2 regions of the Metabacillus sp. 113a genome follow, and region 2 is predicted to be linked to the other one. Evidence: riboswitches for the same ligand, from Rfam matches in the RefSeq annotation. Region 2 holds a riboswitch; the other holds the start of a gene.

Region 1 (7,975 bases), on a different contig from region 2:
GGGAGGCTGAAAGGATGAAAGCGGCACAGGCAATTCTCGGATTAGGGCTTGCACTGTTTATGTTTTATGAATTTTTTGGAGAAGAATTGATCACTGCAGCAGGATTTAAGTCGCCATTGCAGGAAGAGGTCCTCGCTGACCATGAAGTAACAAAAGATGAGGCGCTCCTGCTTGTTGTGGATTCTCTTGAGCGCGGGGGAAAAGAAGAAGCGGGTGCTGAGTTTTTGCTGGAGACGGCTGAGGAGTATATTTGCCGTGCCTCTTGGATAGAAGGGGGAAATACTGCCTCCGGCGAACAGGAACTTTCTTATTCGGTAAACAGGACAACCGGTGACGTTAAACTGATTAAGCAATGAAAAGCAGCCGGATCCAAAGGGATGGCTGCTTTTACCATTTAGGCACTTATGCTTTCTTTAACTTCCTGAATTTGCAGCAGATGGCGTTTTTCGTGGTACCCTACAAATTCAATCCACTGCTTTACAGAAAGCTCACCGAGTACTGGATGCTTTAATGCTCTTTTTGTCAGATCAAAATCTTCCTTCAGAAGCTCTGTAAACTGAGTCAAATCACGTCTTGCTTCCTCGAGGGCGGTTATGGTTTCAACACGGTCAATGGGTGCAGACCTTGGAGCCACATAATCTGGAGCAGGTACTTTACGCGACCGATCGGTTACAATCTCGAGCTGCTTTTCCTCAACGACTTTTTCTTCAGCGTCAGGAATGGATTCTTTCAGGTTTTTCAATACGATATTTTCCATTTTTTGAAGATGATCAACCACTTGTCCAATGCTCCATTGATCTGATGCTGGCTTTTCATTGAATTGTTCATCTGTAACCGCATTTAAAGTGTTGAGCAATTCTTCTCGTACTTTCTGCATATGTTCAAACATGGCGGATTCCTCCTCTTTTTCCCCTTCATCATATCAAACCTGAAATAGGAAGTCGCTTTCCGAAACTCACCTAAACTTTTTCTTTAATCCAGACCAATGCCTGCTCACGCAGCTTGAACTTTTGAATTTTTCCTGAGGCTGTCATAGGGTATTCGTTCATAAAAAAACAGTACTCCGGAATTTTATAAAAAGCGATCTTGCCTTGGCAATACGTTCGGATCTCATCTGCAGATAAAGAGGCTCCGCTTCTTAAACGAATACAGGCAGCGGTCCTTTCTCCGTATTTTTTATCAGGAACCCCAATGACCTGTACATCTATAATGTCAGGGTGCTTATATAAAAATTCTTCAATCTCACGCGGGTAAATGTTCTCTCCGCCTCTGATGATCATATCTTTCAGCCTGCCGGTAATTTTGATATAACCTTCCTCATCCATCGTTGCCAGGTCGCCCGTATGAAGCCAGCCCTCTCCATCAATCGCATCATTTGTGGCATCGGGCATGTTATAGTAGCCCTTCATTACCAAATATCCTCTCGTACAAAGTTCTCCTTGCTCAAAAAGCGGCGATTCCTCCCCTGTTACCGGATTAATGATCTTCACTTCTACATGGGGATGGGGCCTGCCGACTGTTTCAACTTTGCGTTCGATTGAATCAGTAACTGTTGTTTGGGTAATCACTGGTGAAGATTCGGTTTGCCCATAGCAGATTGTAATTTCCTTCATGCCCATTTGATCCATCACTTTTTTCATCACTTCGACCGGGCAGGGGGAGCCTGCCATAATCCCGGTCCGGAGGGAGGACAAATCATAGGAAGGAAATGAATCCAGCGAAAGCTCGGAAATAAACATTGTTGGAACTCCCTGCAGGCCGGTGCAGCGTTCCCTTTCCACGGTTTCAAGGACTAAATCCGGACTGAATTCCACAATTGGAACCATCGCCGCTCCCACAGTGACGGCAGCCATTGTACTAAGCACACAACCGAAGCAATGGAAGAAGGGAACCGGTATACAAAGACGATCCTGACTGGTGAGATTCATGGCGCTTGCAACGAGGTATGCATTGTTTACTATATTGTGATGGGTAAGCATGACCCCTTTCGGAAATCCTGTCGTTCCAGAGGTATACTGCATATTAATGACGTCGTGCTGATTAAGATCCTTTTCTCTCATTTCCAGCTCTTCATCAGATACGCCGGCGGCCTGCATTAAAAATTCATTCCATCCGGACATTCCTTCAGGGCCGGGTCCGCTGCCTATGTAAATGACATGTTTAAGCTTAGTGAGTGGATGGCCGGGGGTACTCATTATAGATTGCAGCATATCGGTATAGGAGGTCCCTTTGAAGCCATCAATAAGGAAGAGGGCTTTTGAATCCGATTGCTTCATCAAGTATTCAAGTTCGTGCTCTTGGTAGCTCGTATTCACCGTGACGAGTACAGCACCCATTCTTGCAGTGGCAAATTGCAGGAGGAGCCATTCTGGGACATTTGTTGCCCATACAGCGACGTGATCTCCCTTTTTAATCCCAAGGCCCATAAGAGCTTTTGCAATTTTTGCTGTTTCCCCGTAAAATTCCTGGTAGGTATAGCGGACCTCCTCTTTTGAATACACAATCGCATCACAGTCTTTATACTCTCTAACCGTTTCAGAAAACATTTCTCCGATCGTCAGTTGCTTTAATGGTTTCATAGGACCTCCTTTTATTAAAAGATGACGCTTTCATTATACAATATTAACAGAATATTTTAAAAACTATCTTTCTACAATTCTCGCCCTTTTCAGGATAGGTAATAGGAGGAAGACGACCAGCATGAATAAGCATAAGACCTATTCATATATCGCTCTACTTATTGGAGTGGTTTCGGTATCGGCATCTGCGGTTATGGTTAAATTAACGACTACACCGCCGCCGGTTACGGCATTCTATCGGATGCTGTTTTCGGTTCTGCTTATGCTTCCGTTTTTTTTATTTACTAGAGGAGCAGGTTTGCGTACCATGACAAGAAAAGATTGGCTGTATATTTCACTTGCTGGAGTTTTTCTGGCCTTCCACTTTATTTTGTGGTTTGAGTCCTTGGCGCTGACCTCTGTTGCAAGCTCAGTTGTCCTTGTAACACTGCAGCCGCTGTTTGCTTTTGCAGGAACTTACTTCCTATTTGGGGAAAGGGTTTCGCGGCAAGCGGTTTTGAGTGCTGCTTTGGCAATTGGGGGAAGTGCGATTATAAGCTGGGGGGATTTCCAAATCAGCGGATGGGCGTTGGCCGGTGATATATTGGCTTTGGCCGCCTGCTTTATGGTGACGGCTTATTTGCTAGTTGGCCAGGATGTAAGGAAGCGCCATACACTAATTTTGTATACAACGCTTGTTTATGGAATAAGCGCCGCCGCTTTGCTCGTCTATTGCCTGCTTTTTTCCTACAATCTTAATCCGGGGAATGGGGAAAATCTGTTGATGCTTCTAATGCTTGCAGTGTTTCCGAATTTGCTTGGTCATTCCCTGTTTAATTGGGCCCTGAAGTGGACCAGTACGAATACAATTTCGATGGCTATTCTTTTTGAGCCTGCAGGAGCGATCATCCTGGCTTATTTTATTCTGAATGAAAATATTTTTTGGACTCAGGCAGCCGGGAGTATAGTGATCATCACCGGAATTATTCTTTTTATTGCCGGAGATGTAAGAATAAAAACTTCTCACTCAAGCAATATGGATGAATCAGGAAAGAAATCGGGTATAGAAAAGTAAAGAATTTGATTAATCAGGGGGAAGTCATGTGTTTAAGATCAGAAAAGCAGCCGAGGAAGATATTAAAGCGATTGCGAAAGTTCATGTTGACAGCTGGCGGTCCACTTATAGGGAAATTGTAGACTCTGACTATCTTCGTTCACTTACATATGAAGAAAAAGAGAAACAATGGGCTCAGGCTGATTTAAACCAGCTGATTCTAGCGGAGGACGAAGATGGCCGGATTGTCGGATTTTCGAGCTACGGAAAAGAGCGTTCTGAAAAACACGGGTTTGACAGTGAGATTTACGCAATATATCTTTACGAGGAGGTTCAGCGCAAAGGAATCGGCAGTGCTCTGCTGTTAAACTCAATTGACGATCTCATTCAAATGGGGCATCAGTCAGTGCTGGTGTGGGTGATTAGCGATAATCCGGCAAGGGGTTTCTATGAATCCTATTTTCCTGAATTGATTGCAGAAGAAACATTTTCAATAGGTAAGAAAGAACATGTTGAATATGCTTTTGGCTGGAAAGATATCGAACGCCTTAAATCCATGCTTCTGCAGGGAAAACGCTCATAAAAAAGGGACCTGCTCCGGCAGGGCCCTTTTCAATTGGATAGAATAAAGGGCTTCAGCTGATAGAAGGATTAATTTAACTGCTGATGAAAAAGATTTGCAAGAATCGCAAACAGGAATGCAAGCGGAACATTAAATACTAATGCCCAACCAAAAACGGGACCTTCCTCGTTGCCTAAACGAATGGCCTCTTTATAACTGTATAAAAAATGAAAAATCGATAATATAAAACTTCCAAGCATAAAATAAAAGGTTAAGCTCATCCGAACGTCCCCCCCGCTGATTTTTTCTTCTGCTCTATTAGATTCATTCCTAAGATTAAATAGAACGCAAAAAGTAATTTTAAAAATATTACACTATACATGACAAATTTTTCGGACTATAATCAATTTATTACAAATAGATTACAGGGGGATACTGCGGTGAAAAAATATTTCGCGGCATGTTTTGTTCTGCTTCAGCTTTTTGCAGCGCATACGGCAATGGCTGCAGATAAAGTTGATGCAGGAAGCGAAAGGTTTCAAGCGTATTTAGAGAGAGTGGAGTTGTCCCAGGAGGGTTTGGAGCTGTATCTGGAAGATTATGAAGGCTTAAGCCTTTCTGATTTTGAGAATGCAGAAGAATTGGAAAGCTATTTGGGTGCAAGAATAGATGTTCAAAAAAGTCTCTCTGATATATTGGCAGAGATGGGGCTTACTATAGAAAAAGCGACAAATCTTCTCGTTGAAAACGGAGACTTATTTGAAGAGGAAACGATTACTGATACGTTCCTGTTTGAAAATTTATTGATAGATTCTCTCTATATAGCTGGAGAATTTCCTGTTGAAATTAACGATGAATCATTGCAGGAACTATGGGAAAGCTACTGGTTTGAATCCCGTAAAGAATTTGATGATTATTTAATAGAACAGGATATCCGCATCGAAGATTATGCTTCTATTGAAGAACTTGATGAAGCAATCTATAACTCTATGCCAGAATTTGAAACTGGCTTTGAAGAGGCCTTTAATGAGCTTAGTCTGACTGAGGAAGAGGATGAACGCCTGGGAGCTCATTTTGAGAAATTATACGAAAACAATCCGAACCTCGACATTGAATTAGTAGAGCTTGCTGATCGCATGCTGGCAATAGGCGAATTCGAAAGCGTTGATGAAATAACGGAAGATCAGCTCCGTGAAATGATCTCAATCTATGGGGAAATGATGGACCTGCTTGAATTGCAGGCGAAGTACTATCTTGTAAAAGATGGCATCCAAAAAGAATTGGCTCTTGAAATGATGATGAACCTGGAAGATGTTGACGGGTCGGATCTATTAGTGGAACTATACGATAAAGAGAATCGCCTCATTCTTGATTTGCTGCTGACAGCAGAAATGATTGGATCTGATTTAATAGCTGAAACGGGCCAGGACATAAAAGAAACGGCTCAAACGGTAGCAGACGCCAAAAATAATCCTGCTAAAGCTGGCCCGGCGGTTTCTACAGTTAAAGGCGCTAAAATGCCGGAAACTGCCACTCCTTCAGCTAACTGGCTGATTGCCGGACTTTTAATGGCTGCTGCGGGAATCTTTGCAGTCAGAAAGCTGCGTCCAGCAAACCGATGAAATTAAGGATATTGTTAAAGAAGAAGCGGTGGCTTCTTCTTTTTACTGCCGCAGGTATTTTAATCGCCTCAGGACTGTTTATCTCGGGATCCAATGCGTTTAAACTGGCAAAAGCTTTTTTCTTTTATGAACAGCAAAAAACAGAATACAACATCGTTAGAGCGGAGCCGGCTCAAGCGGAAGAAAAAGAAAAAGTGAAGAATCAGTTATATGAAAAAAGGCCGAAAATTGGCGAAAAAATGGGTGAATTGACGATTCCCAAGCTGCATGCCGTTTTGCCAATCTATCATGGTACCGATGAAGACGAGCTCGAAAAGGGAGTAGGGCATTTTGCGCAATCTGTACTGCCGGGTGAAAAAGATAATACCGTATTATCGGGTCACCGCGATACGGTCTTCAGGGAGCTGGGCAAAGTGGGTGAAGGAGATTTGCTCATTATAGAAACAAGTGCAGGGAAATTCACTTACAAAGTGCGGAGAGTCCGGATTGTGGATGAAGATGATCGGACGGTTATTGTGCCGAAGCCCAGAGCAACGTTAACCGTTTCAACCTGCTATCCTTTCAATTTTATCGGTTCTGCCCCGGAAAGATATGTGCTGATCGCAAATCTTGTAGACAAAGAAAATCCGCGAGCCTTATAGGCTGGCGGATTTTTTATCGGAAGGCTTGATCAGACTGGGTGAATTTTGAACAATGAGCCATACAGATAGACCGCCCAAAATCCAGGAAGGGACCATCCAGGAAGCTGAATATCCGATTGAATACCACATAACCGGAACTCCTTCAGGCGCGAGGGAGCCGAAAAAGAAAACTCCTGAAATGATATGTGAGACTGCCCGAAGAACAGAACCAAACAATGCTGCAGCCATTACGGCAATTAAATTATTCCATTTGCCATTTTTGAGGGAATTGTGCACCCACCCGGCAAAAAGTCCGCTCATTCCTACCAGCATAAACGGCAGGGGGTAGTCCAGAATGACCTGGACAGGGTGAACGTAATAGAGTGTGCTCAAAACAGGCTGGAGAATTCCTGTAAGCAAGCCTGTCAAAAGCCCGCCTTTTAATCCCCATCTAAAAGACATTAAAAATACCGGAATCATTCCCAGTGAGAGGGATCCCCCTTGAGGCATCTTGATAAAAAAGCCCGATAAAAGGTCAAGGATTAAAGCTGCAGCGGTTAATACCGCGGCTTCTGTCATAAATAACAATTTTTCATTTCTCATTCTTTTCTCTCCTTATAAGGGCACCGACCAAAAGGAGAATATAAAAAAGCAATGCGGGGAATGCTCACTTGTTTCCACGCACTGCTTTAATCACTTAATAAACGATCAAGCCACATCCCTACGCAAGCATTATCCAACAGGTTCAAAGGGTCTAGAACAGAACGTTCATTCTCAGCCAAAGGCTCCCCTTGTGGTCGTATACCGAAATATTTAATTATTTTCAATATACACTAAACAAGCCTATTCGACAATACTTTACAAGAACTTTTCATTCTTATTAAAATTGAATTTGATAAGATAATGGGGAATAACAAAGGCTGGTTCCAGAACAATTGCTGTAAAAGAGGATGGAATTTAAACAGTTCCTTCGATAAACCTTGAACTGGAATCGGGACAAAAGGAGAATGATCATGGAGCCGTTTACTGAAAAAGTTATCGGGATTATTAAAAGCATTCCTGCAGGAAAGGTTATGACATATGGTCAAATTGCTTATGCTGCCGGAAGTCCGCGCGGGGCAAGACAGGTGGTTAGAATTTTGCATTCGATGAGTAAAAAATACAATCTTCCATGGCACAGGGTTGTTAACTATAGAGGAGAACTATCTATTAAGGATAAAGAAACACTTCAGCATCAAAAAACGGCATTAGTTATAGAAGGAATCCGGATAAGCAGGAACAACATCATTTCGCTTAAAGATTATCAGCATCAAACTTTCACTTAAATCCTGTGAAAAACTATTGTGCTAATCAAGATATAGTGATATATTAATATTCGTCGCTGAAGCAGGCGAAACACTTTTTACTGCTTTTAAAAAAGATGTTGACTCCAAAAGGGCGGCATGTTATATTATTAAAGCCGCTAATTGAAGCGGGGTAAAAAATGATCTTTGAAAACTAAACAAATCGAAGTGCCAACGTTAATTCTAAAGTTTTAAACAAGAGCTAGTCAAACTACT
Region 2 (7,975 bases):
CGTTATTGGAACAGCTACCCAGGATGAACTGCAGATGGCCCAGGACTTGGAGTGCAGGCACCTAGCCCATATGCGTCTTATGGATTCGAATATTCAGATTCAAGGAGCATCCTATAAGGATCTCATGCAGGAATATCTGGAATTCGAAACAAAATCCGCTGAGTTTTGGAAAAGCATTTATAAAAGACTGGATGTTCCATGGGAATGGATTCTCCGCATAGACTTAGCCCACGCTTATATTTACGTAATCAACCCGTTTGACGATGATGAAGTAAATTAAAAAAAGGGCCTGCCCCCGCAACAGGGCAGGCCCTTTCTTTGTGCTGCTTTTTCTCTCCTGAGTGGCCTGAGGCCAGAAGCATATACTGGTCAGTTCCAGCCAGACAAACCGACCCTCCAGACGCTTCTCTCAGAAGATCTCCTACCTTACGGCGATGGCAGAAGCGTCGGGCCATTGCTCCATAGTGTAAGCCATTTCCCAAAAAGCCAGTTCATACTTGCAGCTGATGGTAAAATGATGAAGCATTTTCTCTTTTTCTTTTTCGGATGCGGCAAGCGCCAATTCATCTAACCGGTCAAGCTGCTCGGTTACTAATTCTTTAAACCACTCTCCCCCATATGCTGCAATCCATTCCTGATAGATCGGCTCTTCCGGTCTGCATTCTTTTAATCTTTCTCCAATTTCGTAATAAATCCAGTAGCACGGTAATATGCAGGCGATGATTTCGCCGAGGCCCCCGTTTATAGCAGAACGATACATATGGGAGGTGTAGGCATAGGCGGTTGGGGACGGTTCAAAAGCGAGCTTTTCCTCCTCAGATATGTCTAATAGCGCTGAGAACTTTTCATGGAGGGACAGCTCTGCTTCATACGTTCCTTGAGCATGAAATGCCATCCTGGCCGTTACATGAAGGTCATCGGCTTTGCTGCCTGCAAGCGCCTGTACTCTTGCAAAGTGCGATAGATAATACGCATCCTGTTTTACATAATAACGAAAATTTTCTAATGGAAGGGTGCCGTCACCGATTCCTTTGACAAAAGGGTGCCTGAAGTTTGCTTCCCAAATTGAATTTGTTTTTTCTCTTAGATGCTGTGTAAATGATTTCATTGAACCGTTCCCCCTATTGCTGCTAAGTAAAAATAAAAAAACCGCTCTTAGCGGATAAGAGCGGGAAAGATTAGAATAAGCCAATCTCCCGCTTCCCTCCGCTGGAATTAACCAGATCAGGTTCAAAGGGTCCCGGGTCATTCCGGTCTCAGCCTCAACAGGCTCCCCTAGCGGCAATGCGGTATTTTATTTTCCATTTTTATCATACCATGTTCAGGAGAAACTTCAACTATCGTTTGGTAACCGCTTCCGGAATCTCTTCCATCCATTGATGTTCAATCATCATTCTTCCGCCTTGCTTGGCGAAGGAATAAATATCTCTGGCGGCCAGTGCCATTTTAAGAGGAAGATCGGGTCTAAGGCTATATGTCGTTCCCAGGGCATTGCTTGTCAGTCCCAGGCTGCTGAAAAGGTTGACGAGGTACATAATAAGCTTGTCGGAGAAAGGTGCAGTTTTCGTCTCGGTAATCACTGCTCCTGGCAAAGCCGATACAGGGATCCCGCTTTGCTCCATTAATTTTCCGAACGATACATTCAAATCAAATGCGAGCTTTTCTCCCTTTTTCAAATAGTTCCTGACTTCAGAATGAGTTACAACCTTGGCAAAGCCTTTCATCATCTGGGTGCCAAAATTATTATTTTCAACAATATGGTAAATAATCGCAAGCTCTATCGCGTTCAAGTTTCTCTTTTTAAAGTGAAAGCCGGATAAATAGCTGTCGTTTACGACAAATTTAGGATGATCAGGCATCTGTATAACAGGTGGAATGGACCCATTCCCTACTTGCAGAAGACAATTCGTACACATCCCGAATACTTTATTGGAATGAGCAGATGTTCTTGAAAAAAAGTCATGGATATCATTTCTGTACACCATTGAGAGATGCACAGCGTTAAGACCGATTCCAAGCTTCATGATCATACGCAATAGCCGGAGATAAAAATACTGGTCGAACAGCCTGTCCGCTTTACGATTCACATCGGTTTCGTTAAATCCCTCTGGAACTGCAGCGCCTGCTTGTTCTAGAAGCTGTGCGATTTCTTTTACGAATTTCGACTCTTCCTGATACGCGTATTGCAAAATGGAGGTGATGTCCTTCTGTGTTGTTACATCTGAAGCATGTTCTAAAATTCGGAGAAGCATCGTTTTTTTCTGGTACGTGGACCATAGGTTAGCTAATTCAGAAGAAGACATTGGTTTCATGAAGCCGGCCTCATTTCAGTAAAAATAGATACCGTTATTTTTCCATTAAGAGGCGTTTTTATGTTAAGAAATTAAAAAAGGTGGCCTTAGAATAGACCACCGGAGTTCATCTCTTTTTATTTTTCAGCGCTTTTGTAACAAGGTTTATGGCTTTTTTGGTTTGATCAGGATTTTTCTTGGCGTAATCCACGACCTTTTTCAGAATGGATGTTTTATTATTCATAATCTTCACCTTCCTTACCGTCAGTATACCATATTTCAGCAGGGCTGCATTTCCTTCTGCTTCAGCCATCTTCAAGCTAAGTTCTTTTCATCGGGTGGGGACCATTGATTACAGTTGCTTTATATTCACATAGTCATTCAGCTCTGCAAAGAATGCTTAAGGCACTTCAACATGATGAAATCAGCACCCGTCTTATGTTTTTCAGCCGAGCCCCTCTTCTTTTCACCCGCCTGGCCGAATGTTCACCCCTCAAAAAGAAGAGCCTGCCTATGAGTAAAAGGCAAGCTCTTTTGTTGATGGTCCTATCCTTCCAGCCTAACGGTCTTTGACCCTCAGAAGCCTCAATCCATTCAATGTGACAATCAAAGTAGCTCCCATGTCAGCAAAAATGGCAATCCATAACGTCAGCCAGCCTGGTACGACGAGAAACAGGGCGGCCAGTTTAATTCCTAGAGCGAAGATTATATTTTGTTTTATAATGCGCAATGCTTTTCTGCTCAAGCTGATTGTGAAAGGGAGCTTTTTCAAATCATCACTCATGAGAGCCACATCGGCGGTTTCAAGAGCGGTGTCCGTGCCGGCGCCCCCCATTGCGATTCCAATTGTGGAAGCAGCTAATGCGGGAGCATCGTTCACTCCATCTCCGACCATTGCAACCCGTCCGGCTTTTTTTCTCATATCTTTTATAAGCTCCAGTTTGCTCTCTGGCATCAGTTCCGAACGGATTTCGTCTATACCCAATTCAGTTCCGACCGCTTCTGCTGTCATTCGGTTATCGCCGGTGAGCATAACCGTTTTTTCGATGCCAAGCTCCTTTAGTTTTTTCACTGCCTCCACACTGGTCTCCCTTACCTGATCGGCAATGGCTGAAATGGCGAGGATCTTTTCCTTCGTGCCAAACAGGATGACCGTGTTTCCCTTCCGCTGAAGAGCTTCAACCTGTTCTTTTATATCGGCGGCGTGAAAGCCGCTGGACCAGGTGCTAAAGAAAGAAGGACTTGCGGCCGCGTACTCTTTTCCTTCAATCGTTCCTTTGATTCCTTTACCCGTTATGGAAATAAAGTCATGCACGTTAATTTTTTCGTACATAACCCCGTCAAGGTCCGCTTTTTTCAAAATGGCGGCAGAAAGAGGATGGCGGGACTTATGTTCTAATGCAGCGAAATGAGCAAAATCCACTTCAGCATTTCCAAATGACGCAAAATGGACAACTTCCGGTTTACCGGCTGTTAAAGTCCCGGTTTTATCAAAAGCAATTGCTTTAAGGGAACCCATTTCTTCTAAATAGACGCCGCCTTTTATGAGTACGCCGTTTTTTGCTGCGTTTCCGATGGCCGTTACAATGGCAACAGGGGTAGACACTACAAGTGCGCAAGGACAGCCGACCACAAGGACAGCGAGACCCTGGTAGACCCATGTGTTCCAGTCAGCACCGGCGAATAATGGCGGCCCTATCATGACGAACAGCGAAATCAGCATAATGGCAGGTGTATAATATTTCGCAAACTGATCAACGAATGCTTGCGATGGGGCTTTCTCTGCCTGGGCTTCCTCAACAAGATGGATAATCTTAGCTAACGTTGTATCTTCGACCCTTTTTGTCACCTGAATTTCGAGTACCCCATCCTCATTGAGGGTCCCGGCAAATACTTCGTCCCTTAGATTTTTTAGGGCCGGCATGGATTCTCCTGTTATCGCGGCCTGATTAACCGCAGACGATCCGTGTACAACGACTCCGTCCATTGCAATTTTTTGGCCGGGTCTGACGATCAGAATATCGCCTGCTTCTATGTCCTCTACGTCCACAATCCATTCTTTGCCGTTTCTTTTAACGGAGGCTTCTTTAGGTGCAATATCCATGAGGGAACGGATTGAATTCCTTGCTTTATCCATTGAATAGCGTTCAAGTGCTTCACTGATTGCAAACAGAATAACGACAATTGCCCCTTCGCTCCACTCTCCAATTATCGCTGCTCCGATAATGGCTATGGTCATTAAGGTCCGCATATCAAATTCCAGCCGGACCAAATTTTTCAGGCCGGTTAAAAAAAGGCCGGATCCTCCAATTATAATGGAAGCAGCAAAGCTTAAGATCGTCAGGAGGTTATCTTCACCAAGCCTGTATTGGAGCACAATAGCAGCAAATAGAAAGGCTCCGGCAAGAAGCAGCAGCAAATATCGTCTCCAGAAAGGCCGTTCCGGTTCCTCTTCAGCCGCTGCACGAAAGCGATCCGGCTGGATTCTTAAATTTTCGAAAGCACCTGCATGTTCAATTTCTTCAATTGAAGCTGATCCGAACACGGTAAGCTTTGCAGCCCCAAAATTAACCTTTGCCTCATCCACTCCGCTGATCGCCTGAACATTCCGCTCAAATTTCCCCGCACAGTGAGCACACGTAAAACCCTGAACCCTGTATACGTTTTTATTCTGAGCTTCAGCCACGGGCAGTCACCTCTTCCTGATGGGCAAACGCAATTTCGATCAGCTGTTTCACATGGTCGTCATCAAGAGCATAATAAACCTGCTTTCCTTCTTTACGGAATCTGGCCAATCCCATTGTTTTTAGAAGACGCAAATGATGGGAAGCCGTTGCAGTGGATGATCCGGTAATTTCCGCCGCATCGCAAACGCAAAGCTCACCTTCCAAAAGCAGGGCATAGGCAATCTTCATCCTTGTTTCATCGGCTAAAGCTTTAAACAAATTGGCTACAGCCCCTGGATTTTTCACCTGAAGATTCTGTTTTATTTTTTCATTTTTTTCATTCGTTCCGCAAACGTCTGTACATTGATCCTTTAATTCTTCCATAAAAAAGGCCCCTTTATTCAAACGATTATTTGAATATAAGTTTAGTATGTATTTTCAGTATAGTCAAATGGTTGTTTGAACGTTCCTTGAAATAGTAAAATATCAGCACTCAGATTGTCTATTTTTTGTGTAATTTCCAAAAGCAGCGGCCTCTCCTTAACTTTTGGTTCCAATTAACCCAGCTTTTTATGATTTTTTTGCAAAAGAAAACCCCCGGATAATGGGGGTTGTTTCAACTTATTCAGCAGCACCTCAGCTCCCAGGCTGCGGGAGTGTCAAAGGCCTTTTCCTACCCAGTAACCAACAAAAGCCAGGGAGATCCCACCTATATAAGATGCAGCCGCATACAGGAGAAACACCTTTATTTTTTTGCTTTCTCTTTGCATCCACAGCTCAAGATTCAGCGTAGAAAATGTTGTAAAGGACCCCAGAAACCCTGCTGCTGCAAAAAAGGATGCGTGCCCCGCTATTTCTGCTCCAGTCATGCATCCCAGTATGATGGATCCAAGCCAGTTGACAAGTAGGGTGCCGAATGGAAAGGTTTTTCTGTTCATTTTTTTACTAATAGCCGCTCTGGCTGCCGCCCCGAGAAAGCCTCCGGCTGCGATGTATAAGTAAATCATAAACGGGTCTGCCTTTCAGTGAGTTTTTTTCCCATTATAAATCCTGCTGAGGCAAACAAAAACCCTAAAATTGCACTGGATAAGACATATAGGACTGCTATTCCCAGCTTCCCTTTTTCAAGGAGCTGAACCGCTTCAACACTAAAAGCTGAAAAGGTCGTATAAGATCCAATCAGCCCGGTTCCAATTGGTGCAGCAAGTTGCTTCGGGAACTTGTCCAGACGAAAAACCCCGGCGGTTAAAAAGCTCAGCAGGAAACAGCCGATCATATTGGCTGTAAAGGTGCCTGCAGGAAAGGCTGATGCATTTCCCGCCAGACCGGTCAAATACCTGAGGATAGACCCTGCAGCACCTGCGAGACCTATGACAAGATAATTCATGTTTCCTCCGTTTTTTCATTCATTATACCTTATTCACCATGATTTTTATAAAATCAGAAATAAAATGGCGATAGTCGAACTGCAGCCCGATGAATCGTTTGCTTCCGTCATTACGGCTGGAGCTTCTTAAATCTGCTTCACTTGTTCCGCGTCCCTCCTGGCAGGTTAAAACGGTAATTTTCCGTTCTTTTGTCAGGACAAAGGCAGGGTTCATCAATTGATAAAACGGGATCACGTCATGGATAGGGGCTCCTTTCATTCCAGGGTTCATTTTTTGATAGTAGGCAGAATAATAATCGGTAACAGGCGGGATCAGATTTTTGAAAGGTGAAGCAGACTGGTTATAAATAAAATTGGCTATCTCTCTTGTGACGATTGCTGAATTGGTGATGTTCAGCGGGGAGATCACCACCTCAGCAGCGTATTTCAGCACTACATTGGCTGCAATCGGATCACCATGAAAGTTTGCTTCCGCCATCGGGGTTACGTTTCCCGGCACCAAAAAAGCTCCGCCCATCAGACTGATTTTTTTCACTTTCGTCATGAGACTTTGATTTAAGTTGAAGGCTGCAGCCAAGGATGTGCTTCTGCCAACATCAACGATGACCAAATCCTGGATATTCCCCTCAATGATTTTGTATAAATAGTGAAATTCCTGATAATTTCCTTGTACAGACACTGGCGGCCGGATCGGGCCAAGTCCTTGTGAACCATGAATTTCCGGATAATACACCGTATTCTCTCCGGATAAAGGGAATTCTGCACCGGATATGACCGGTATATCAGAACGGCCTGCCAGACCTGCCAAATAAGCTGCGTTCACAGTAGCCTGATCCTTCGATACATTTCCATAGCTTGTTACTATTCCGAGCAGCTCAATATCAGGATGCATAAGCGCATAAATAATCGCAAGAGAATCATCGATTCCGGGATCGCAGAATAAGAGAACCTTCATTTCATCACCTCTGTGTATTACGTATGGACCGAGGCTTCGGAATAGACCGCATCAAGTAAAAAAGAGCCGTTTGAACCAGTTTCGTTCATTAGTTTAGGCACATGGAATCAGGGGTATTTTCTTTATACATATCCTCAAAAAAGAAAAAACAGAAGGCCGGCTTTGCCTTCTGTTTTCATTTCCTAACTTTTCCCGGCTAATAGAACTTTTCCTCTCGGGGCGGGAAGGTTCGGTTCGTTCTCTACCGTTATTGCAACCGTATCCCAATCAAATTCTTCGTTATCCACCTCATATACGAGTGCACCGTTTCCATTTTCATCCGGTTTAAAATGCCCGGCTGGAACTGGCTGATTGCCTTTAATAAGCCAGACCTGGTATAATTCTCCCTCTTTTATTTCAGGCAGGCCATCTGCCTGAAGAACCATAAATTGATTATCTTTTTCCTGAAGAAAAGAAGCAGTTGCTTTTACTGAATCCTGTCCTTCCATGGACGCCAGCGTCACGTTTTTCTGGAGGGCCTCGCTTTGGAGAATGGATTCTCCTTCATCTTCTGTAAGCTGTATGACGTTCGCTGCAAGCGATAGCACCAGACCTGCTGCCAGACTGCCGATCAGCAGAGCATGACTGCGCTTTGGTTTCTTTACTTCAGGTTCATTATGAATTGTCTTATTCAAAA

Evidence for each region. A riboswitch is a leader RNA that binds a small molecule or an ion and turns the genes downstream of it on or off. The one in region 2 is predicted to bind thiamine pyrophosphate.
Region 1: linked by a shared signal. The riboswitch ahead of thiT (energy-coupled thiamine transporter ThiT) and the one ahead of tenA (thiaminase II) in region 2 are both predicted to bind thiamine pyrophosphate.

What each region holds. Positions count from the first base shown of each region.
Region 1 covers NZ_JBNILJ010000022.1:23,542-31,516, forward strand. Annotated here, with positions in the region: gene ACQCVE_RS18530 (hypothetical protein) at 15-356, shown strand; gene ACQCVE_RS18535 (DinB family protein) at 395-889, opposite strand; gene ACQCVE_RS18540 (AMP-binding protein) at 960-2,594, opposite strand; gene ACQCVE_RS18545 (DMT family transporter) at 2,701-3,633, shown strand; gene ACQCVE_RS18550 (N-acetyltransferase family protein) at 3,662-4,195, shown strand; gene ACQCVE_RS18555 (hypothetical protein) at 4,264-4,455, opposite strand; gene ACQCVE_RS18560 (processed acidic surface protein) at 4,615-5,796, shown strand; gene ACQCVE_RS18565 (class D sortase) at 5,808-6,437, shown strand; gene thiT (energy-coupled thiamine transporter ThiT) at 6,432-7,019, opposite strand; TPP riboswitch at 7,118-7,218, opposite strand; gene ACQCVE_RS18575 (MGMT family protein) at 7,430-7,741, shown strand.
Region 2 covers NZ_JBNILJ010000009.1:76,577-84,551, forward strand. Annotated here, with positions in the region: gene ACQCVE_RS13580 (hypothetical protein) at 1-280, shown strand, start outside; gene tenA (thiaminase II) at 422-1,108, opposite strand; TPP riboswitch at 1,185-1,287, opposite strand; gene ACQCVE_RS13590 (DUF3231 family protein) at 1,338-2,312, opposite strand; gene ACQCVE_RS13595 (heavy metal translocating P-type ATPase) at 2,851-4,977, opposite strand; gene ACQCVE_RS13600 (ArsR/SmtB family transcription factor) at 4,970-5,341, opposite strand; gene ACQCVE_RS13605 (fluoride efflux transporter FluC) at 5,617-5,964, opposite strand; gene crcB (fluoride efflux transporter CrcB) at 5,961-6,344, opposite strand; gene ACQCVE_RS13615 (nucleoside hydrolase) at 6,367-7,299, opposite strand; gene ACQCVE_RS13620 (anti-sigma factor) at 7,482-7,975, opposite strand, start outside.